3 regions of the Marinobacter panjinensis genome follow, and region 1 is predicted to be linked to each of the others. Evidence: predicted binding sites of a transcription regulator. Region 1 holds the regulator's gene; each other region holds the start of a gene.
What was found. The regulator LexA, encoded in region 1, represses DNA repair genes until DNA is damaged. The targets are predictions, from matches to a motif close to CTGTNTNNNNANACAG.
Positions count from the first base shown of each region.

Region 2: recN (DNA repair protein RecN) is a predicted target of LexA. The motif match lies at 5,283-5,298, and genes of this name have one in related genera.
Region 3: imuA (translesion DNA synthesis-associated protein ImuA) is a predicted target of LexA. The motif match lies at 2,397-2,412, and genes of this name have one in related genera.

Region 1 covers NZ_SZYH01000001.1:1,202,255-1,209,800, forward strand. Annotated here, with positions in the region: gene FDP08_RS05435 (sigma-54 dependent transcriptional regulator) at 1-1,057, opposite strand, end outside; gene FDP08_RS05440 (SOS cell division inhibitor) at 1,131-1,457, opposite strand; gene FDP08_RS05445 (DUF1329 domain-containing protein) at 1,532-2,893, opposite strand; gene FDP08_RS05450 (DUF6586 family protein) at 3,152-3,628, shown strand; gene FDP08_RS05455 (hypothetical protein) at 3,689-3,946, shown strand; gene FDP08_RS05460 (cell division inhibitor SulA) at 3,966-4,454, opposite strand; gene lexA (transcriptional repressor LexA) at 4,539-5,147, opposite strand; gene FDP08_RS05470 (amidoligase family protein) at 5,331-6,326, shown strand; gene FDP08_RS05475 (gamma-glutamyl-gamma-aminobutyrate hydrolase family protein) at 6,319-7,086, shown strand; gene FDP08_RS05480 (hypothetical protein) at 7,071-7,271, opposite strand; gene FDP08_RS05485 (SIMPL domain-containing protein) at 7,284-7,546, shown strand, end outside.
Region 2 covers NZ_SZYH01000001.1:2,083,651-2,091,196, forward strand. Annotated here, with positions in the region: gene carA (glutamine-hydrolyzing carbamoyl-phosphate synthase small subunit) at 1-125, opposite strand, end outside; gene dapB (4-hydroxy-tetrahydrodipicolinate reductase) at 354-1,163, opposite strand; gene dnaJ (molecular chaperone DnaJ) at 1,175-2,305, opposite strand; gene dnaK (molecular chaperone DnaK) at 2,384-4,309, opposite strand; gene grpE (nucleotide exchange factor GrpE) at 4,435-5,082, opposite strand; gene recN (DNA repair protein RecN) at 5,328-7,007, shown strand; gene fur (ferric iron uptake transcriptional regulator) at 7,102-7,512, opposite strand.
Region 3 covers NZ_SZYH01000001.1:92,031-99,576, forward strand. Annotated here, with positions in the region: gene FDP08_RS00415 (error-prone DNA polymerase) at 1-266, opposite strand, end outside; gene FDP08_RS00420 (Y-family DNA polymerase) at 266-1,684, opposite strand; gene imuA (translesion DNA synthesis-associated protein ImuA) at 1,692-2,378, opposite strand; gene cysK (cysteine synthase A) at 2,533-4,020, opposite strand; gene FDP08_RS00435 (pyridoxal phosphate-dependent decarboxylase family protein) at 4,098-5,561, opposite strand; gene FDP08_RS00440 (DsrE family protein) at 5,652-6,026, opposite strand; gene FDP08_RS00445 (winged helix-turn-helix domain-containing protein) at 6,190-7,546, shown strand, end outside.

The DNA.
Region 1 (7,546 bases):
ACAGGCTCATGATCGCCGCGGAATTCAACCGCAGTGAGCCACGCTTCTCTTTCTCCATACGGGAGATCAATTCATTGATCAGCAGCGGGATGTCTTCTACACGTTCCCGCAGGGCCGGCATCTCAATGGGGAAGACGTTCAGGCGATAGTAAAGATCTTCCCGGAAATCGCCGTTTTCGATCATGTCTTCGAGAATCTTGTGGGTTGCCGCAATTACCCGCACATCGGCGGACTGGGTGCGGTTGCTGCCCACCCGCTCGTAGGTGCGCTCCTGCAATACCCGCAGTATCTTCACCTGCATGTTCAGGGGCATATCGCCAATTTCATCGAGGAACAGAGTGCCACCTTCGGCGAGCTCAAACCTTCCAACGCGGGCGGTAATGGCCCCGGTAAAGGCACCTTTCTCATGGCCGAACAGCTCACTTTCCAGCAGCTCTGCAGGTATAGCGCCACAGTTGACCGGGACGAAGGGCTTGTCCCGTCGGGCGGAATGGTAATGCAGATTGCGAGCCACCACTTCCTTACCGGTACCGGATTCGCCGGTAATCAGCACGCTCACATCCTTGTCTGCCACCTGCTCCATCAACTGGCGCACAGATTGCACCTTGCGGCTGGTACCCACCAGGCTGCGGAACAGCTGCAATCCACGCTGCTGGCCACGCTCACGCGACCGTGAAAACTGGTCACGGTAGACCTGGGCGCGATACATGGAATCCACAAACTTGGTGTAGTTAAGGGGCCACTCCATGCGGGCAATAACGCGGCTGGCCTGATCTTCTGACAACTGCTTGAGGTCCGGGTACCCGATCATCAGCACAGGCACGCCCACAGTGGCCTCACAGACCACCGAGACAGTCTTGCGCACACCGGCGTCTTCACCGTTGACGACGACAGCAGAGATCTCATCCAGCTTTTCCGGATCGCCACTGGCAAGCAGCGCATACGCCTCCTCACCGAACACGACGTCTTCCTCGCCAATGAACTCAAGTATGGTGGCAATATCACGCTTTCTGGAGTCGTCCTCGCTGAGCACCAGCACCTTATTATTCTTCGACATTCAAACGAATCTCTTGCGGGGATTTGTGAGCGGTATTTAAGACTGTAAGTGCGCCCGAGTCAATTTTATGACGCTATTTGGGACGATTTGAAGAGACGTTCTGATAGGCTTTTGCCGCGCTTCGGTTCTGATTCACTTCCTTGAGCGCTTGCTGGGCTTCCGCCTTGGCCGCATTTGCCGAAATATTGGCACGGTCACAATAGGTCTGAAGGGTTGCCAACCGTTCCCGTACCGGCTCCGGGGCCAGCTCTCCGGCTTCCAGGGCTGTCATCACCGGTTCAATGGTCGGTTTGACCAATTTGCTCAGGCGCGACAGTTCTTCCCAGTTTTTCTCCGCTAGAGCGGTTTTCAGATGCTCCACCAGGGTATCCACTGCTTCCAGTTGTTCCGGCGCCGACATACCTGCATCTCCAGTATCGCTGTATGGCCCGGACAATGGCCGGGGATTCAAAAGGGCCCCGGCCATCACAGTTATCAGCGACGAGCCGCCCTGCGGGCTGCTGACGCCGAGAACTGGTTGCCGCGGAAGCCGGGATTGAAATCGAGGGCCGGGAAACCGTTGTCCAGACCATCAATATAGTAACGCTGCGCCTTGAGGTCGTACGTCATCTCCATGGTAGTCCAGAATACCGGCTCACTGTAGTAGCTGATATTGTGAGACTCGGATACGCGCCAGAGCTCTCCCTCACTGTCATATTCCTCACTGGCCAGAATCTGCCAGCTGTCCTCGTCTACATAGAATACACGACGGGAATAGATATGGCTGATACCGGTGCGCAGCTTTGCTTCCACCACCCATACCCGATGCAGTTCATAACGCGCCAGCTGCTGATTGATGTGCTGCGGGCGAATGACATCGTCCGGCCTGACGTCTTCATCATGAAGCTTGTAAGCGTTGTAGGGGACAAACATTTCCCGCTTCCCTTTCAATTCCCAGTCGTATTGGTTCGGAGCGCCGTTGTACATGTCTTTCTGATCAACGGACCTCAATGAAGAGGAGTTGGGCAGGTCGGTTTCATAGGCCAGGTTTGGTGACCTGCGCAGGCGCCGGGAACCGGAGTCATACCGCCAGGCAAGACGCGGCGAGCGAATCTGGTCCAGGGTTTCGTGCACAAGGGTGATGGTGCCTGCCAGGCTGGAGGGCGCTATGGTGTCGGTCTTCAGGTAAAAGATCTTGTTGTCGATGTCCTCTAGATCCGCCCCTTTGCGGCTGTAGGCTAAAAAATAGTCGTACTGGTTTACAACCTGGTTGTAAGAACCGTTCACCTGCGGGGTCGCGGAGGAACTGCGAAATGAAAGTTCCTCGCCCCGATAACGAAGAATGTGATTCCAGATTACTTCAAGACCATCGTTCGGAATCGGGAAGGGGCTGGTCATGATCGTGTCCCGCACACCGTTACCATTACTGAGCAGTTCGGCACTCAGTGCATTTTCCCGGGATTTTTCATAAACATGCTCCGGAAAGGCCGCCGTACGGCGGGTCCGGTAAACCGGCATTACAAACTCCGGGCCATATTGCTTCAGCATCTGGATGTGGCCATCTGTGAGCTTATCGCGATACAGGTCCACATTGTCTGCGGAAATCACGAACAAGGGCTCATCCCGGGGAAATGGATTGATTTCCACCTGCCCCTGCTTCCAGCCCGACGGTGGTGTTGTCAGACCGCCGGTCCACTCCGGAATACTGCCAGAACCATTGCCTTTTCTCTGTGCACCAACGGGGGTGAGTTCATTGCCCAACCGCTCGGCCTCGGACTCACTGACCTTCGCGTAGACGCTACTACCGGAAAATCCGAGCATTGCCACTGTAAAACCTGCGACCAAATGGTTACGCATTCCCTTCCACCTCCACTGAAACTGATCTGGACGCCGGACAGCCAGGACTTTCCGTTCACTGGAATCCCAAGCCAGACGATCAAAAGTTACTCAAACCGGGCGCCTTTTTGCCAAATTCAAACGCCCGTTTCAAGTGATTCTTTGTAGTTTCTTGTCAAAGGCTCGTGGATTCTCAGGAAGGAAGAAATTCCTGACCAGAAATGTTATCATTGTCAGTTAATTCGTCGCGCGACCTTAACCCCGTATGCAGGTATCTCCATGGCGTCATCGTGGCATTCACTGGTTTCCCAGAAGATTTTCCTTGCCAGGACCCTGCTGGGTCAGCTGGATGGCAACGACAGTGTGCCCGCGCGTGAAGCCCTGATTCAGGGAGCCGTTGAACTTGCTTTGCGGGCCAGAAAGCTGGTTCTGGTCATGGTCGCAAGAATGTATCAGGACAAGCTGGGGCGGCCCGAAAGCCTGGAAGCTTTGACGGAACTGCTGGGCGATGAGATTCCGGAGACAGCAGAACTGAACCAGCTCGTTAACGAAGCTCACAGTTGGTGGAACCATCTTGAGCAACTGGAGCGGCACCAGGGCAACCCGCCAGCGGCCAAAAAAACCGTGAGTGACGAAAATGTGATTGCTGTTGCTGCGGACACCGGTCCAGACAGATCGAAACAGGCGCTTGAGCAAACCCTGAGTGCGATCAAAAACTTTACCGACACCCTTGAGGAACGGCACAGCGAGTGGTAATACCGCGGTCCGCCGCTGCAAACTGCCGCCACCCGGGGAATGAACTGAAAGGCTAACTGAATGTCACCCTCTTTTTTCGAGATTGTACAACTGAGCAATGGCGATTATGCACTTCGCCGGATTGACGACGACAGCGCACCACTGGTGAAAATATCGTTTTCGGCTGAAGCCAGGGAAATGATGGAAGACCGGGAGATGGACGTGGCCAAGGCCATGATTGCCACCGGCATAGAAGCAGCAGGCAATGTCGCCCACGATATCGACTGGGAAGAAGAGCCGGACTCTCATGAAATCCGGCCTTCCTATACGCTTCACTGATCCCGGATTTACTGAACCTTCAGCGTTGGCGCAGCACAACGCCGTGGCTGTTACCCCGGGCAGAGGCCTGCTCCAGTGAAGTCAGGGCTTCACGCCCGAGTTTCCGTGTCCACATCACGACGGCATGACAGGTGCCTGCGCTCAACGCCCGCTCGGCCAGCTGCCGGGCCGGGTAGTCCGAAGTAGACCGCAACACCAGTAATTCGCCTGCCACAATCCCACGCATGGTCTGCCACTTGCTGACCAGGCTTTGGGGTGGGTCGATCCAGGCCAGCCAGCGTTTTTCCTGGTTCAGCTGTGTCAGCATCGGCAGCAACAGCTGGAAATTTTCAACCTGCCCTTCAGGCAGAATGATTTCCGTCACGTTACCCTTTGGCTGTACCGTGCGGGTGCGGGTGACCGGCGCCCGGCTCACATCATGGCTGCTCAAACCGACAGCCTCCGGGCCGACGAATCTCCCGCCTCCGTGAGCGTAAGCCAGGTTCTGATTAAAGCTGAGTTGTTCCATGATAAGCCTCATTTGCCTTTAAGCCGGGCCCTGCGCAATTGATACCTTGCAGAGCACTGCCGGAAATGTCCGGATACCGCGGTATCAGTGAAGATCCGAGCGCCGGATAACACCGACACCCAAACCTTCAATAAATAATTCCTGTTCTGTCAGATCCACTTCAATGGGCGCAAACTCTTCGTTCTCTGCGATGAGATACACTTTCGAGCCGTCCTTGCGGAACCGCTTCACAGTCACCTCTTCACCGACCCTGGCCACAACGATCTGGCCATTGTGTACGTCGCTGGTCCTGTGCACGGCAAGCAGATCCCCATCCAGGATGCCGATGTCCTTCATACTCATACCGCGCACACGCAGCAGGTAATCCGCCGAGGGCGAGAAGAATTCGGGCTGCAGGGTGCAGTGATCTTCGATGTGCTCCTGGGCCAGAATCGGGCTACCGGCTGCCACCTGGCCTATCACGGGCAATCCCGGGTCCGCTTCGACCTCCGGAAGACGGATACCACGGCTTGCCCCCGGCACCATCTCGATGGCCCCTTTCCTGGCCAATGCCCTGAGGTGCTCTTCAGCGGCATTGGCTGAACGGAATCCGAGCTCGGCGGCAATCTCCGCGCGTGTCGGCGGATATCCCGTCTCGTCGACGGAGCGACGAATGATTTCCAGTACCTGTGTCTGCCTTGCTGTCAGCTTCATGTGTCGGTGACCCCGGTTAGCCCTGTTTTTATATACAGTGATTTGACTATATACAGTGTTTTATCCAGTGTAAAGTCCATGCCTGGAATTTTTCCGCTGCCCCGCCTTATTTGGCCGGTAACCGTCACTTTCAGCCCGAGGGACTGTGTTAAGGTATTGCTAACCCTTTGTGGAGACGCATTAATGAGCAAAAGATGCCGTATGCCGGACATCATGAGAACCGATGACGGAAAGGAACGGAAAGTAGGTGTCGAGATAGAATTATCCGGCCTCGGGTACGAGGATCTCGTATCGCTTGCCACCCGATTGCTTGACGGAGAAGCGAAACCGGTTTCCCGCTACGTGTCGGAAATCACCACCGATGCAGGCGCCTTCGCCATCGAACTGGATTCGGACCCCATCAAGGACCTGGATCTGCAGGATCAACGGTTACCGGAATCGGTCCGGGAACTCGGGGGCCAGGCAATGAGTGTGATAGATGCCGCGGCCGAGAAAATCGTGCCTCTGGAAATTGTCAGCCCTCCGTTACCCTTCAGTGAACTTGAGCGCATCGAAACGCTTTGTGACGAACTGCGCAAGGCGGGCGCCCTTGGCAGCCGGGAAGCCCTCTACTACGCCTTCGGCCTGCAACTGAATCCAGAGCTGCCGGATCTGAAAGCTTCAACCCTGGTGCGTTATCTGCAGGCGTTTGCAGCGCTTTACGAATGGCTCAAGGCACGGCATCAGATCGATCTGAGCCGCAAACTGACCAGCTACATTGAACCCTGGAGCAGCAACTACATCGATTTGCTGATGTCTGAAGGCTACGATCCGGACATGGATCAGTTGATGAAGGACTACCTCCACTATAATCCGACACGGAACAAGGCGCTTGACCTGCTGCCGCTGTTTGCACACCTGAACAGCGAGCTGCTGGCCAGGTATGTGAAAGACGAACGCATCAAGAGCAGGCCCACCCTGCATTACCGGCTGCCGGATTGCGATATCGACAACCCGCTCTGGCATTTCTCAACGGTATGGAATGACTGGGTGATACTGGAGCAACTGGCGGCCAACGCCGGGGATCTGGCCGCATTGGTGACCGAGTTTCGCAACAGTCGCAAACTGAGCTTCCACAATCTGACCCATAGCTGGCTCGATACGTCTGACCAGTGGCTGCGGTCCCGGAACTATGTCTGACACCGTCCAGGAAAAGCCGGAACATCCCGGCCTCACCATCGGCATCAGCGGCCCTGTCCGACGAAGTCTGTCCCACCGGCTGATCAGTTTTGCCCTGCGCATGCATGGAGCTCGTACCCACTTCATTCGCCCAGGCTCGAAAGTAGACGTATCCCTGCTGGACGGCCTGGTCCTGTCAGGTGGCACCCACGTTCACCCTTCAAGGTATGGGCAGACACCGCAGGTAACGGCAAATTATGACCCGCGCCGGGACGAAACCGATGTTCGCCTGCTATCCCGAGCCGAAGAGTTGAATATTCCGGTGCTGGGCATCTGCAGGGGCGCCCAGTTCATCAATATCTTCCGTGGTGGCACACTGTGCCAGAACGTGACCCCTCTACGAGTCAACACCCGTCACCGCCCGCTGCTGTTTCCAATGCAGACCGTTCGGGTGGTCAGCGACAGCCGTCTCGGAGAAGTCATGCGCCAGCCGGTGATTGGCGCCAACCGGATTCACAGCCAGGCCATCAAAAGGCTCGGACACCACCTTCGTGTGGTCGCCCTGGACAATGATCATTTCGTGCAGGCGATAGAGAATACTCGCGGGCAGTGGCTGATGGGAATTCAGTGGCATCCGGAATATCTGCTGTATCACGGTGGCCACCGGCGTATCTTCAAGCATTTTGTTGATGCTGCGGAGGAGAGAAAGCTGATAAGGCTGGATGAACCGACAGACACTGACGACGCCGGTGACGACCTGCCCGGTCAAAGCGGCAGATAATGCTGCAGAACAGCCTTGATTTCCCGTATTTCCCTGGCATCACCGGGCAGGGCTTCCAGATGACGGGCAGCCCACTCTTTCAGTTGCGCGCGGGTCGTCACATAATGGGGATCGCTCCCGGTCAGCCTGAGCAGGATGTCACGCTCCCGGGGAGTCAACCTGACCTGATTATTGTGTAAAAGCATGGAGATCCCACAATGTTGCCCAACGTCCATCGATACCTGCTGTTTCCTGCCACCCTGGCGGTCTTTCCGCTGTGCGCAATCGCCGGGGAAGTAAGCCTGAGCGGCCAGGCTTCCGTAAAGTATACTCCAGACAGTGCACGACTGCAGTTTACCGCCAATGCCGAGCACAGCCTGCCGGAGACAGCGACCCGACGCGTGAATGAGCAGATGGAACAATGGCGGGCTGGCATCAGTGACTATCGTGACCAGCTGGGCTCTTACAGCGATGCATCGGT
Region 2 (7,546 bases), 880 kb from region 1:
ATTTCCTGGTAACCGGTCATGGCGGTGTTAAACACCACTTCGCCGCTGGTTTCCCCTTCAGCGCCAATGGCGGTGCCGTAAAACAGGCTTCCGTCTGCGAGTGCAAGGATGGCTGGTGTACTCAAGGCTTGTATCCTCATCGAGTGGCGTACAGGTTCGTCACGAACAGGAACGCAAGCGCAAATTCAGGTCGCAAAAAAGCGAGAGGGAGTTGAACTCCGTCCCGCTTTTTCTATAGAGCGTTGTCAAAGCTACGCTTGGTGCAGTTAAACCGCGTCATTGTAAGAAATATGGGGCTTTGTGTCCACGCTCATTTGGGCTTGACGCTACACCGGCTGTTGGCTGGGTACCCCCTACTTCAACCCCAAAACATCCTGCATGTCATACAACCCCGCAGGCTTGCCATCCAACCACAACGCCGCCCGCATCGCCCCTTTGGCAAACGTCATCCGGCTACTCGCCTTATGGGTAATCTCAATGCGCTCACCCTCAGTGGCAAACATAACGGTGTGATCACCAACCACATCCCCGGCACGAATGGTTTCGAAACCGATTTCCTTGCGGGTGCGCTCGCCAGTGAAGCCCTCGCGACCGTAGACGGCGCATTCATTGAGGTCGCGGCCGAGGGCATCGGCAACGACTTCGCCCATGCGCAATGCCGTGCCGGAGGGGGCGTCTTTTTTGTGGCGGTGGTGGGCTTCGATGATTTCCACGTCGTAGTCGTCACCCAACGCTGCAGCGGCGGTGCGCAGCAGGTTGAGGGTGACGTTGACGCCCACGCTCATGTTGGGTGCGAAGACCACGGGAGCCTGTTCGGCGGCCAGGGCCAGCTGCTCTTTTTCGGCGTCGGTGAGGCCGGTGGTGCCGATGACGATCATCTTGCCGTTGGCTTTGCAGAACTCGGCGTTTTCCAGGGTCAGGTCCGGGAAGGTGAAGTCGACGAGTACGTCGAAATCGTCTTTCACGTCGGCCAGGCTGCCGGACATTTTGATGCCGGTTTTGCCGATACCGGTCATTTCTCCGGCGTCGGCGCCGATGAGACTGCTGGCCGGCTCGACAATGGCAGCGCCGAGCTCAAGGCCTCCGGTGCCGTCAACAGCTTCGATCAGCACCTTGCCCATGCGCCCTGCCGCGCCGATGATCGCTACCCTTATGTCGCCCATGTCACCCGTCCTCAGAATTTCATTTCGTCGAAGAAGCTTTTCACACCTTCAAACCAGGAGCTTTTCCGTGGTCCGTGCTGGTTACCACCGCCGCTATCCAGGGTTGTCTGGAATTCTTCCAGCAACTCTTTCTGGCGCTTGGTGAGATTAACCGGTGTTTCTACCTGAACCCGACACAACAGGTCGCCGGATGGTCCGCCACGAACGGGGCTGACGCCCTTGTTACGCAGACGGAAAAGTTTGCCGGTCTGGGTTTCCGGTGGGATCTTCAGTTTCACGCGGCCGTCGAGCGTGGGTACTTCCAGCTCGCCACCGAGGGCGGCGTCGACAATGCTGATGGGAACTTCGCAGTACAGGTTGCGGCCATCCCGGGTGAAGATGGAGTGCTCGCGAACGGCAATCTGCACGTACAGATCCCCGGGCGGGCCACCGTCGATGCCCATCTCGCCTTCGCCGGAGAGACGAATGCGGTCACCGGTGTCCACGCCTGGCGGAACCTTGACCGAGAGCGTCTTCTCTTCCTGGACCCGGCCAGCACCGTGGCAGGTTCTGCACGGATTCTTGATAACCTTGCCGGCGCCCCGGCATGTGGGGCAGGCCTGCTGCACGGTAAAGAAGCCCTGCTGCATGCGAACCTGGCCCATGCCATTACAGGTGCCACAGGCTTCCGGGCGGGAGCCTTTTTCGGCACCGCTGCCATCACAGGTTTCACATTCGGTATGACCGGGGATGCGGATCTGGACGGTTTTGCCTTTTACCGCTTCTTCCAGATCCAGTTCCAGAGTGTAGCGCAGGTCGGCACCGCGGGTGTTGCGGCCACGACCACCACCTCCACCGAAGATATCACCAAACACATCACCAAAGATGTCGGAGAAGCTGGCACCACCGCCGCCTCCGAATCCGCCACCGGCCGAGCCATCAACACCGGCGTGGCCAAACTGGTCGTAAGCCGCACGCTTGGAGGAATCCGACAGTATCTCGTAAGCTTCGCTGGCTTCCTTGAACTTGTGGTCGGCGTCCTCATCATCCGGATTCCGGTCAGGATGATACTTCATCGCGAGCTTGCGGTAGGCTCGCTTGATCTCTTTTTCATCCGCTTCCCGGGACAACCCGAGAATCTCGTAATAATCGCGCTTGGCCATGCTCTAAAACCCTGTTGGTAAAACGAGGAAAACGCGGGAGAGCTCCCGCGTTTTCCAACTGCCTGATGATCTTAAGTTTTATCGCTTGTCGTCGTCTTTGACTTCTTCAAACTCGGCATCAACGGCGTCGTCGCTGGCACCGGACTGGGCTGTTTCCTCGCCCCCGGCCTGCTGGGCCTGTTCTGCCTGATCCGCGTACATCTTCTGGGCCATTTCAGAAGATGCTTCTGTCAGCTTTTGGGTCTTGGCCTCAATATCGTCCTTGTCGGATCCGGCCAGAGCTTCTTCCAGCTCCTTGATCGAGGCTTCAATAGACTCCTTCTCGCTGTCGGACACCTTGTCACCGGCATCGGCCAGGGTCTTGCGTACGGTGTGAACCATCGCGTCGCCCTGGTTACGGGCCTGGACCAGCTCTTCGAACTTGCGGTCTTCGTCGGCATTGGCCTCGGCATCACGGACCATCTTCTCGATTTCGTCTTCGTTCAGACCGGAAGACGCCTTGATCACGATGGACTGTTCCTTGCCGGTCGCCTTGTCTTTCGCCGACACGTTCAGGATACCGTTGGCATCAATGTCGAAGGTAACTTCGATCTGCGGCGCGCCACGGGGTGCCGGCGGGATGTCGGCCAGGTCGAAGCGACCCAGTGACTTGTTCTGTGCCGCCTGCTTGCGCTCACCCTGAACCACGTGGATGGTTACCGCAGTCTGGTTGTCATCCGCAGTGGAGAAGGTCTGCGACTTCTTGGTCGGAATCGTGGTGTTCTTGTCGATCAGCGGCGTCGCCACACCACCCATGGTTTCGATACCCAGGGTCAGCGGGGTTACGTCGAGAAGCAGAACGTCCTTCACGTCACCGGAGAGCACGGCCGCCTGGATGGCAGCACCCATGGCTACGGCTTCGTCCGGGTTCACGTCTTTACGCGCTTCCTTACCGAAGAAGTTCTTCACCTTCTCCTGAACCATCGGCATGCGGGTCTGACCGCCGACCAGGATCACTTCGTCGATCTCACCGATCTTGGCACCGGAATCTTCCAGCGCGGTGCGGCAAGGCGCAAGGCTGCGCTCGACCAGTTCTTCAACCAGAGACTCCAGCTTGGCGCGGGTCACTTTCACATTCATGTGCTTGGGACCGCTGGCATCTGCCGTCACGTATGGCAGGTTAACGTCGGTCTGCTGGCTGCTGGACAGCTCGATCTTGGCCTTCTCGGCAGCTTCTTTCAGGCGCTGCATGGCCAGTGAGTCACCGCGCAGGTCAATGCCGCTGTCTTTCTTGAACTGATCGGCAAGATATTCGATCAGCTTCATGTCGAAGTCTTCACCACCGAGGAAGGTGTCGCCGTTGGTGGCCAGCACTTCAAACTGGTGCTCACCGTCTACATCGGCAATCTCGATGATGGAGATGTCGAAGGTACCACCACCCAGGTCATAAACGGCCACTGTGCGATCACCGCTCTTCTTGTCCAGGCCATAGGCCAGGGCAGCTGCAGTCGGCTCGTTGATGATGCGCTTCACATCCAGGCCGGCAATCTTGCCGGCGTCTTTGGTGGCCTGACGCTGGCTGTCGTTAAAGTAGGCCGGCACGGTGATAACCGCTTCGGTTACTTTCTCACCCAGGTAGTCCTCGGCGGTCTTCTTCATCTTCTTGATGATTTCCGCAGACACCTGCGGGGGCGCCATCTTTTCACCCTTCACTTCGACCCACGCATCGCCGTTATCAGCCTTGGCGATCTTGTAGGGCACCATCTTGATGTCTTTCTGGACCACGTCGTCTTCAAAACGACGACCGATCAGACGCTTGATGGCGTACAGGGTGTTGTTCGGGTTGGTGACTGCCTGACGCTTGGCAGACTGGCCTACCAGCGTTTCACCGTCTTCGGTGTACGCGACAATAGACGGGGTGGTGCGATCACCCTCGGCGTTTTCGATAACCTTGACCTTGTCGCCATCCATGATGGCAACACAGGAGTTTGTGGTTCCCAGGTCGATACCAATGATCTTACTCATGCAATTACTCCAATTCGGTTGTTCAATTCAGTTCCGGCTACCTTCAAACCATTACCGGCAAGGCTGTTCCGGGTGGCCCGGCGCTCTGCCTGTTTACAGGCTATATTGGCGCTTTAATCTGCTTTTCAAGCCTGTTCGTCGATTTTTGGTGAACTCTCTGCTTTGGCTACCATCACCATTGCCGGGCGAACCAGCCGGTCGTTCAGCATGTAGCCCTTCTGGACGACAGACACCACACTGTTGGGCTCGGCATTCGGTGCCGGCACCATCGACAGGGCTTCATGTTTCTGCGGGTCGAACGGCTCGCCGACCGGGTCAAGCTGCTCGACGTTGAATTTTTTCAGGCTGTTCATGAAAAGATTCAGGGTCATCTCAACCCCCTCGCGGATAGAAGCCACCTGCTCGCCCGCCTCTTGATGCCCTTCTGTGCTTTCCACGGCCTTTTCCAGGCTGTCAGCCACTGGCAGAAGCTCTTTGACAAACTTCTCCAACGCGAATTTATGAGCCTTTTCCACATCAATTTCGGCGCGCCGGCGGACGTTCTGCATCTCTGCCTGGGAGCGCAGCATCTGCTCCTGGAAATCCTGGGCCTGCGCCTTCAGTGCATCAACTTCGCTTTCGGGAGAGGTCTCCTCAGCTTCCTCAGCGGCACCTTTATCCTGGTTATCCTGGTTATCCTGGTCTTTATCTTGGTCTTTATCCTGGTCGGCCGCTTCAGCGGCATACCTAAGCTCTTCCTCAGCCCGATCGTTATGCTTGTCGTCAGCGCTCATGGCAACTCCTGCTTGGTCGTCGACGGCCGTCACAACGGCCGATTAACTATTGCTCCCGGCCAGACATAGCCGGGAAAAACGTGTTTGCGAACGGATATGGGGCCCGTAACGAATGTTTCAACCTTTAAAGTCATCATTCACTCACAAATTCTTCCGGTGATGTTTGCAAACCACAAAAACCCTGTATATATTCACAGTCACTGTATGTATTAACAGTATTCAGGAATCGAGCGGAGGATATCTGCATGCTCACACAGCTCACCGTCTCCAATTACGCCATTGCCGAGCGGGTTGAACTTCAGTTTGGAAAGGGCATGACAGCTCTGACCGGGGAAACCGGTGCCGGCAAATCCATCGTGCTGGATGCCCTTGGCCTCGCCATGGGTGGTCGTGCTGATGCCGGCGCCGTGCGACACGGTGCCAAGCGCGCAGATATCACCGCAACTTTCGATGTATCCGCGATCGCAGAAGCGAGGCAATGGCTGGAAGAGCACGAACTGGATGACGACAATGAGTGCATCCTGCGCCGGGTAATCAGCAAGGACGGACGCTCCCGCGCTTACATCAACGGCCAACCCTGCCCGCTCGCACACCTGAAGGACCTGGGCAGCGCCCTGATGGACATCCACAGCCAGCATCAGCACCAGTCACTACTTCGTAAGGAAACCCACCGTAAACTGCTGGACGAATTTGCCGGTGTGGAAATGGTGGCAGAACAGACCAGAGACGCCTGGAAAATCTGGCACAAGACTCACCAGCGGCTGACCGAACGCCGGCAGAATGCTGATGAAGCCGAGGCCCGCCTGCAACTGCTTCGGTACCAGGTGGAGGAACTTGACCGGCTCGCCCTGGAGGAGGGTGAACAGGAGCAATTGGAGCAGGAACAGGAGCAGCTCAGCCACGCAGACGCCGTTCTGCATGGCAGCCACCAGGCCACTTTGCTGTGCACGGAAGACGACAACAGCGCCGCAAATCTGGTGCGGCAGGCGCTGCAGCAACTGGAACAACTGCCCGTGGAGGTACCAGCACTGGCAGAAACCATCCAGATGCTGAACGAGGCGCAAATCCAGATTACCGAGGCCGGGGATAACCTGCGGCATTTCGTGGAAGACTATGACGCCGATCCCGCCAGGCTTGCCGAAGTGGAAGAGCGCCTCAGCGCCATCTATCAGATGGCCCGCAAGCACCGCATCACACCGGAAACCCTGCCTGAATTCCACCAGAGCCTGAGCGCCGAACTGGCCTCGCTGGACGATGGCGAAGGCAGCGTTGAAAAACTGGAAGCAGAACTGGAAGCACAACTTCGTCAGTTCAACGAACTCGCCACACAGCTGTCAGAGGCACGGCAACAGGCCGCGGCCAACCTGGATCAGCGTATCGCTGAAGAGCTGGCGCAGCTGAGCATGCCAGCCGTCCAGTTTGTAACCCACCTGAGCCGCAACAAGGGTGACGAACCAGCCCCCCATGGCCTGGAAGATATCGAGTTCCTGGTCAGCGCCAACCCCGGTCAGCCTGCTCGGCCGCTGGCCAAGGTAGCCTCCGGCGGCGAACTGTCACGTATCAGCCTGGCCATTCAGGTAGTGGTTGCCCAAACCTCCACGACACCCACACTGGTGTTTGACGAAGTAGACGTAGGTATTGGCGGCGGAACCGCCGAAGTGGTTGGTCGCCTGCTGCGAAGCCTGGGCGATAACGGGCAGGTTCTGTGCGTAACGCATCTGGCCCAGGTGGCCGCGCAGTGCCACCAGCACCTGTTCGTCAGCAAGTTTACGGAAGCTGACGCCACCTACTCGAAAATCGAGTCACTGGACGATGATGGCAGGGTAAGCGAGGTAGCCCGGATGCTGGGCGGTGTTGATATGACCGAACACACCATTGCCCATGCCCATGAAATGTTCACCAAGGGCCAGGCCACGCATCACTGAAGACTTACAGAAAGCGAACGTATTCCCCTCTCGATCCTGAGAGTTTTTGGGGCGGGCCTGAAACCCGCCCCTTTTTTCTTTTCTACCCCGGCGTTCAGGACTTGATGGGTTTGACGTAGAGAATCAGGCTGTGATCGACGATCTCATAGCCGCGCTCTTTGGCGATTTTCTGCTGGCGCTCTTCAATGATATCATCAACAAATTCAATGACTTCCCCGGTCTGCGTGCAGACCATGTGGTCATGATGGTCGTCACCAGCCATCTCGAACACCGCATGCCCACCCTCAAAGTTGTGGCGCAGAACCAGGCCTGCAGCCTCAAACTGGGTCAGCACCCGGTACACAGTCGCCAGGCCCACGTCATCACCCTGTTCCAGAAGCTTTTTGTAAACGTCCTCGGCACTGAGGTGATGTTCCTCGGAGTTTTCCAGGATATTGAAGATTTTCACTCGCGGCAGAGTGACTTTAAGACCGACTTTCCGCAATTCGGTGTTTTCGGATGACATGTTACGATTCACTCTTTGGTGTGCCTCACGGCTT
Region 3 (7,546 bases), 1.1 Mb from region 1:
CGGGCCAGAACAATAAATCGGGGCGGAATGGCGCCGGGCGGGGCATCGTGGAGTTCAAGCCAGCTGCCGGTGATCAGCTTCACCGGGCTGTCCTTCAGGGCGGCCCAGGCGCGGGGGATACCGGCCACCGAGCAAGCATCGGTGATGGCCAGGGCGGTGTAGCCCAGTTCGGCGGCTCGCTCGGCCAGTTCCTGAGGGTGGGAGGCGCCAGTCAGGAAGGTGAAGTTGCTGAAGCAGAACAGCTCAGCGTAGGACAACTCATTCATTAGCCAAACCACCCGTGCACGAACCAGCCGTCCCGCACATCCCGAAACACCCAGGCCAGCTGGCCATTGTTGAGCTGGGCGACGTAATAATCCCGGTGTACCCGCTGGCCATCCCACCAGCCACCACTGATCCGTTCCGGGCCGGCAAACCAGGTGGTTGGCGTTTCCGTGAGTGGTTGCGGCCCCGGCAGTAACCACAGGGGACGGCGGGGCAGCTGGCTTGAAAGGGGTGTTTCCGGCCGGCTTTTGCGCTGCACGGCGGACGCACTCCAGGCCCGTTCCGGGCGATGGTCAGCCTGGGGCGAAAGCTGCTTGAGGGCGTTGTCTCCCAGCCGGGCCTGTAGTCGGCTCATCAGGGTATGCCAGGCTTCATTCAGATCCTGGGAATCGCCCAGCAAGTCCTGCCCGTTGTGGGCCTCGCGACCCAGGAACCGTTTCACCGACAACAGCAGTGAGACCACCGGCGCCCGCAGGGGGTGTTGTTCAAAGCGCAGACGAATCAGGTCCAGAAACGCCTCCGCCCGGTGCTCCGGGCCTGAGGTGCGAATGCGCAGGCGGGTCGGCTCTTCGTGGCGGTGGTGGAGAATCAGCAACAGGATGTCGGTTTCCTGCTGACGCCAGCACAGGTCTTCTTCCAGCTCCGACAGAATGCGCTGCAATGGAAACAGCAAACCCTGGGATTGTTCAATCTCCTGCACGAAATCCGCCTGTTGCCGGAAGTGGTGGGGCGGCTGCCAGGGGGATTGGGGGTCGGGTCGGGCGCCCTGGATTTTCTGAACATGGGCCAGAGTTTCCGGGGACAGCCGCCGGGCCAGTTCTGTTGCCGGCAGGTCAAAGACTTCGCCCAGGGTATTCAACCCCAGCCGTTGCAGGCGGGTGCAGGTGCGGGCATCGAATTCCGCCGTCAGCAGCGGCAACTGGCCCAGGGTGCGCAGAATGTGGCCGCTGTCGGCAGTGCATTCGCCCTTGCCGGAGCGGGCGATCAGCCGGGCCGCCAGCGGTGTGTGGCCAATGCCGGGCCAGGCGGTCAGCTGGCGTTCGTCGAGTGCCTGTTCCACGGTTTGCCAGACTGCTGGCAGGCCGCCATAGAGCCGCTGCAAACTGCCGATTTCCGCCATCAGGCCATCCGGTGGCACCAGCACAATGTGGGCGGCATAACGGTAGAGCCAGCGGGCCTGGTCTTCCAGAATCCGGGCTTCCTGCTGATGATCCGCGCGCACCATGCCCAGCTCCGGCACCAGGCTGATGGCGGTTTTCAGCCGCATACCGGCACGCACACCCTGATCCCGGGCATCGGGGCAGGCCTGGATTACCTTTTGTCCGGACCCTTCGACGATCACCAGTGCGCCCGCTTCCTCGCGAGACCGACGAATATGATCCAGCAACAGGTGCGGGAAGTGCAGGTACAACCAGAGCATGGCGATCTTACCGGGTTGAGGCGGGCCAGGGGCCCTGAACCACACGGGGGGCTTCGCGGAACGACAGATCCGCCCGGTGCGCCATCGCCAAGGCGCAGCGTTGGCCGGGCCAGCTGCCGCGGCGTTTGACGATGTTGACCTTCAGTTCCTGCTGGTCGCCGGGTTCCAGCTCAAGCCGCAGGGCAGCGGGGGAGTTCTGCCCGGCGTAACAGCGTTCGCGGAAGAGCACACATACATTGCTGCCGGCTTCCGCGGCCAGCTGTAAGCGCCGGACTTCCCGCGAGGCCAGTTTGCCTGGCCAGGCCATCACCAGGCCGGTGACCGGCGAACGCAGGCAGTTCTCCAGGGTCCACAGGAAATCCCCGTCGTCGGTGTGGATCATGACCACCTGATCCAGGTTCACGCCTTCCCGGGCCAGCGCCGGGGCATAGGGCGTATACGGCGGGTTCAGCCAGAACACAGTTTTGCCATTGTGGGAAAGCCGTTGCATCAGTGGCAGCAGCAGGTGCAGCTCGCCAATACCGGGGGTGTCCAGCAGGCATTCGCTCAGGGCGCCTTTCGGCCAGCCAATGCCACCGAGCTGATTGTCCAGAATCTGGTAGCCGGTCGGTTCCGCCGGCTGGGTGGTTTGCGTGTGCCGGTGCCCCTGCCAGACGCGGGCATCCTGCATCAGCGTGTTCAGAAGCTCGCTCATGGGAAAGATCTCAATATACTGTTTAAATATACAGTATTCTGAAAGCGGCTGAATTTCAAGGATGGCGTAGGGGCAATGCTGAGATTTTCCCCAGGGAGAAGCCGGCCACAAAAAAGGGGCGCAAAGCGCCCCTCTTGAGGACAGTGGCGCGAGATCAGCGCGGATGCAGCCAGCCCGGCAGCATGCTGTACGGGTCCACATGGATTTCCGAGTTGAAGCCAATATGCTGGCTCTGGAGACGGGGCATCAAGGAGCCGTCCTTGATCTGGTCAAAGACATCGGTGCAACCGCCGACAAACTCGCCGTTGATGAAAATCTGCGGCAGAGTGGTCCAGCCGGTTTTTTCTTTCAGTACCGCGCGAATCTGCCCGCCCCGGTTGCCCTGTTGGTAGGCCACCGAATCCAGATCGACCGATTTGTAGTCGATGCCGTACTTCTGGAACACCTTGCGCACCGACCAGCAGAACTCACACCATTCCAGCGCGAACATGATCACCGGGTGGTCCGGATCGCTGATCAGTGCTTCGACTTCGTCCACCGCTTCCGGATCCAGCTCTACCGGCTGGCTCGGAGCAGGCGGCGCCTGGGGCACGGTGATATCGAACCGGTAGTTGGGCGTGGAGCGTGACAGCGCCATTTCTTCTTCGGTCATTTCCACGGGCACATCCTCAAACAGCGGGGTGGTGAGGTAGCGTTCGCCAGTGTCTGGCAACATGCACAGGATGGTGGCCCCTTCCGGGGCCTGCTCGGCCACCTTGAGGGCTCCCGCGAAGGTGGCCCCGGCGGAAATGCCGACAAAAATGCCTTCCCGGCGGGCCAGGTCCCGGGCGCACTGCAGGGCATCGTTACCACCAATCGGGATGAATTCATCGATGTTGTGGGCCTGCATCACCTCTTCCGCCAGTTTGGGCACAAAATCCGGTGACCAGCCCTGCATCAGGTGGGGGCGGAACATCGGGTGGCTTTCCGAATGGTCGCCGCTGGCGTTCCGGGGCTGGGCAATGCCGCTGGCCAGGATCGCGGAGTTGTCCGGTTCGCAGACCACAATGCGGGTGTTGGGAGTCTTGCGTTTCAGCACCCGGGAAACCCCGTTGAGCGTGCCGCCGGTGCCAAAACCGGTCACCCAGTAATCGAGGCCGACGCCTTCGAAGTCCTCCAGGATTTCAACAGCGGTGGTGCGTTCGTGCACGGCGGCGTTGGCCGGGTTCTCGAACTGGCGGGGTTGCCACCAGCCGTGCTCACGGGCCAGCTCTTCCGCCTTGGCCACCATGCCGGAGCCCTTCAGCGAGGCCGGAGTGAGCACCACCTTGGCGCCCAGAAAGCGCATCAGCTTGCGCCGTTCCACACTGAAGTTTTCGGCCATGGTGACTACCAGGGGGTAGCCCTTCTGGGCGCAGACCATGGCCAGGCCGATACCGGTGTTACCGCTGGTGGCCTCAACGATGGTTTGCCCGGGTTTCAGTTCGCCGCGTTGTTCGGCGTCTTCGATCACGCCCAAGGCAAGGCGATCCTTGACCGACCCCATGGGATTGAAGGCTTCGATCTTGACGTAGAGATTGACCCCTTTGGGGCCGAGGTTATTGATACGTACCGTCGGGGTGTGGCCGATGGTATCCAGGATGCTGTGGTAAAGCGTACCCATGATTCTTCTCCTTTTCTGCTTGAGAGAAGGACGCCCTAACCCGTTTCGGGGTACGCCAGGGATCCTTAAATTATAGCTCAGCCAGCGGCTTCGTCATTCATTTGGGCCACTTCTTGGCCCACAGCCAGAACCTCGTCAACGAGTTCATCGGCTTCCTTCAAGGTTGTTCTTGCGCCCACAAAACATGGGCGGATCGCCAGCGTGCCATTGACCAGGGTGGTGCTGGGAATGGCCCGCCCACGCTGCACCATGCGCCGGTGGATGCGGCGGTTCAGTTCGTTCAGATCGCGCCAGCGGTCGCTTAGATAGCGGATCCCGCAGATCGAGAGCGTTGGCGCCGAGACGACCTCAAGGTTCGGGTGGGCGTCGGCGCGCTCGGCAACATGGCGTGCCAGGGTGTTGTGGCGGATGATCCGCTCACGCAGACCTGCAACACCGATCTCGCGAATCAGGGCCCATACCACCGCTCCCCGTGATGGGGCGGACAGTTCCACCCCCATATCCGCATACGGAATGCCCAGGTTATCCATGGAATGCGCCGCGACATCATTGGTGCAGGCGCCTTCCAGATAGGTGGCCGCCTCCTGGGTGAAGGCCCGGTTCAGTAACTCCCGGTCTTTCACGTAGGTGGCGCCAATGCCCACGGGGGCGCCCAGCCACTTGTGGGGGTCTACGATTACGGAATCCGCCAGGTCCAGGCCGTCGTAGAGCGGCAGGACCCGGGGATCAAGGATGCCGGGCAGGCCATAGGCACCGTCCACATGGAACCAGATGCCATAGGCTGCCGCGGTTTCGCCAATCTCCCGAAGCGGGTCAATGGCGCCCCGGTTGGTGCTGCCGGCATTGGCAATCACGGCCACCGGTAACAGGTTTGTCTGCTGATCCGCCATCAACTGCCGGCGCAGTGCCGCCGGGCACATCCGGCCCTGCTGGTCTGTGTCGATTCCGCACACTGAGCGCCGACCCATGCCCAGAACCGCGGCGGCGCGTTGAACCGAGTGATGGCATTCGGCGGAGGCATACAGCCGGCAGGGGCGGGCAATTCCATCCCTGGCGGGATCAATACCCAGAGCTTCAAAGGCCGCTTGCCGGGCTGCGCCCAGAGCCACCAGATTGGCGACAGAACCACCGCTGCTATAGAGCCCCTTCATTTCCTCCGGCAATCCGAACATCCGGGCCATCCAGTCCAGCGAGAGTTCTTCGAGAAAGTTGAAGGCGGTAAGGCCGAGACGTTGGGGCGCCGCCACCGAGCCGGCCAGCGTTGCCAGCGCGCCGATGGTGGTGGCGCCGGTGGTGATAAAGGCGGTGCAGCCCGGGTTGGGAATAGGGGAGCCGTTGGGGATCACCCATTCACCCAGTTCCGCCAGCACAGCCTGGATGCCAATGCCGTCTTCGGGCATCGGTTGAGCCAGAGCCTGGCGCCAGGTGTCTGGTTGCTGCATGGCATCCGGGTGCTGGAAGGTCAGGTAAGCGTCCAGCTGCCGGGCAAGCTGTGCGGAGAACTCTGTCAGGTGGCCGCATTCGGCTTTGTCTGTGTTCATGGTTGTGACGCTCCCTCTGGTTCGACCCCAAAAATCCGGGCGGGTTTCAGTCAACGGCGGCGGCTCGAAGGAAGTCGCCGCCGTATTCGCTCAGGCCAGCATCAGGCCGCCGGTCGCCAGGAACTCCATGGTTCGTGGCGCGCCTGCAACCTCGGCTCCGTCGATCAGGTCGGACTCGCCGATGCCTTTGGTTTTCAGGCATACCGGGCAGATCCAGATCTTGCCGCCGTTGGCCTGGTACTGGCTGATCAGGTTCTCCAGGGGTTCATGGCCGTCGGCTGCCAGGCCCTCCATCGCGCCTTTCACGAACAGATTCGTGGCATCGGCGGTAATGAACAGGGCGGTCTCATTGGTTTTGGACGCCGTGGTCGCAAGGATGGCGGCAATGGTGGCGCGCTCAAGGTTGTTGGCGCCGTCCTGGCAATTAACCAGATATTTCGGGGCATTGGCTTGTTGGGTATTCATGGTGGCATCTCCTGTTGGTCGGTGTGTGGTTGCTGATGCAACAGGATCTATCGTAGGCCTCGGAGGCAGGCGAAGCTTGGCGGGGAGGCGATTTAAATCTGGAGAAACTCTGGAGATTGCAATAACCTTGTAAAGACATGCACAGGCTTTTCCGGCTTGGCTTATGCGTTACCAATTTGACGACTTTGAACTCGATACCGACCGTTTCGAGCTATCCCGTGGCGGGGTTGCCCTGGCAACTGAACCGCAGGTGATTGAGTTGCTTGTCATGCTGGTACAGAACCGCCATCGCATGCTCACCAAAGAAGAAATCAATGAGCGTGTATGGCGAGGCCGGATTGTCTCCGATTCGGCGCTCAGCAGCCGCATCAAGATTGCCCGCAAGCTGCTGGAGGATGATGGCCGCACCCAGCGCTACATCCGCACCGTGCACAAGAAGGGCTTCCGCTTTATAGCTCCGGTTCAGGAACTGGACGCCACCGACGACACCCCGGCAAGCGTCGCGCCATTAGCCCCGCAAACGCCCGAGGCGGAGCCGGAACCGGCCCCTCAGTCCATTGGGCACAGCGCCAAGCCCGCGGTGGCGGTGCTGCCGTTCACCAACCTGACCAACGACCCAGGCCAGGAATACTTCTCCGACGGCATCACCACCGACATCATTTCCAACCTGTCCAAACACCGCTGGCTGGATGTGGTCGCCCGCAACACCACCTTTGGCTTCAAAGGACAGGCCATCAACGTGCAGATACTGGGGCAGACCCTGGGCGTGGATTACGTGGTGGAGGGCAGCGTGCAGCGGGCCGGCGACCGGGTGCGGGTAAATGTTCACCTGACCGACTGCCACAGCGGGCATACCCAGTGGGCAGACCGCTACAACCGCCAGATTGCCGATATCTTCGAGCTGCAGGACGACATTACCGAGACCATCGCCGCCCGCCTTGAGCCCGAGATCGGTTACGCCGAGCGCAATAAGGTAGTTCATAACCGACCGGCCAACCTTCAGGCCTGGGATTGTTACCACCTCGGGGTTCACCATTTCTACCAGTTTACCGGGCCGGACAATCGAGAGGCCCAGCGCCTGCTGCGACAGAGTCAGACGCTGGATCCCTTCTTCGGAGAGGCGTTTGCCTGGTGGGCCTATGCGGTGATTCTGGGCATGGTCTACTGGGATACGCAGCCCACGCAGGCCCTGCTGGATGAGGCCCTGAGCGCCTGCGACAAGGCACTGATGTTGATGCCCAACAACGCCACCTTCCATGCCCTGAAAGCGCGGGTGTTGTTGGCAAGGCGTGAGTACCGGAACGCCATTCGCGAAAACCGCGTTGCCATCGAACTGAACCCGACCTTCGCGGCCGCGTTTTGCGGCCTCGGTGACTCGCTGGCATATGAGGCCCGGTATGACGAAGCGCTCAAGAACTTCCGGAAGTCCATCGCCCTGAGCCCCAACGACCCCCAGATGTGGGCATTTTTAACCTACGGCGCCCTTGCCATGATTTTTCAGGGCGATTTCGAAACGGCCC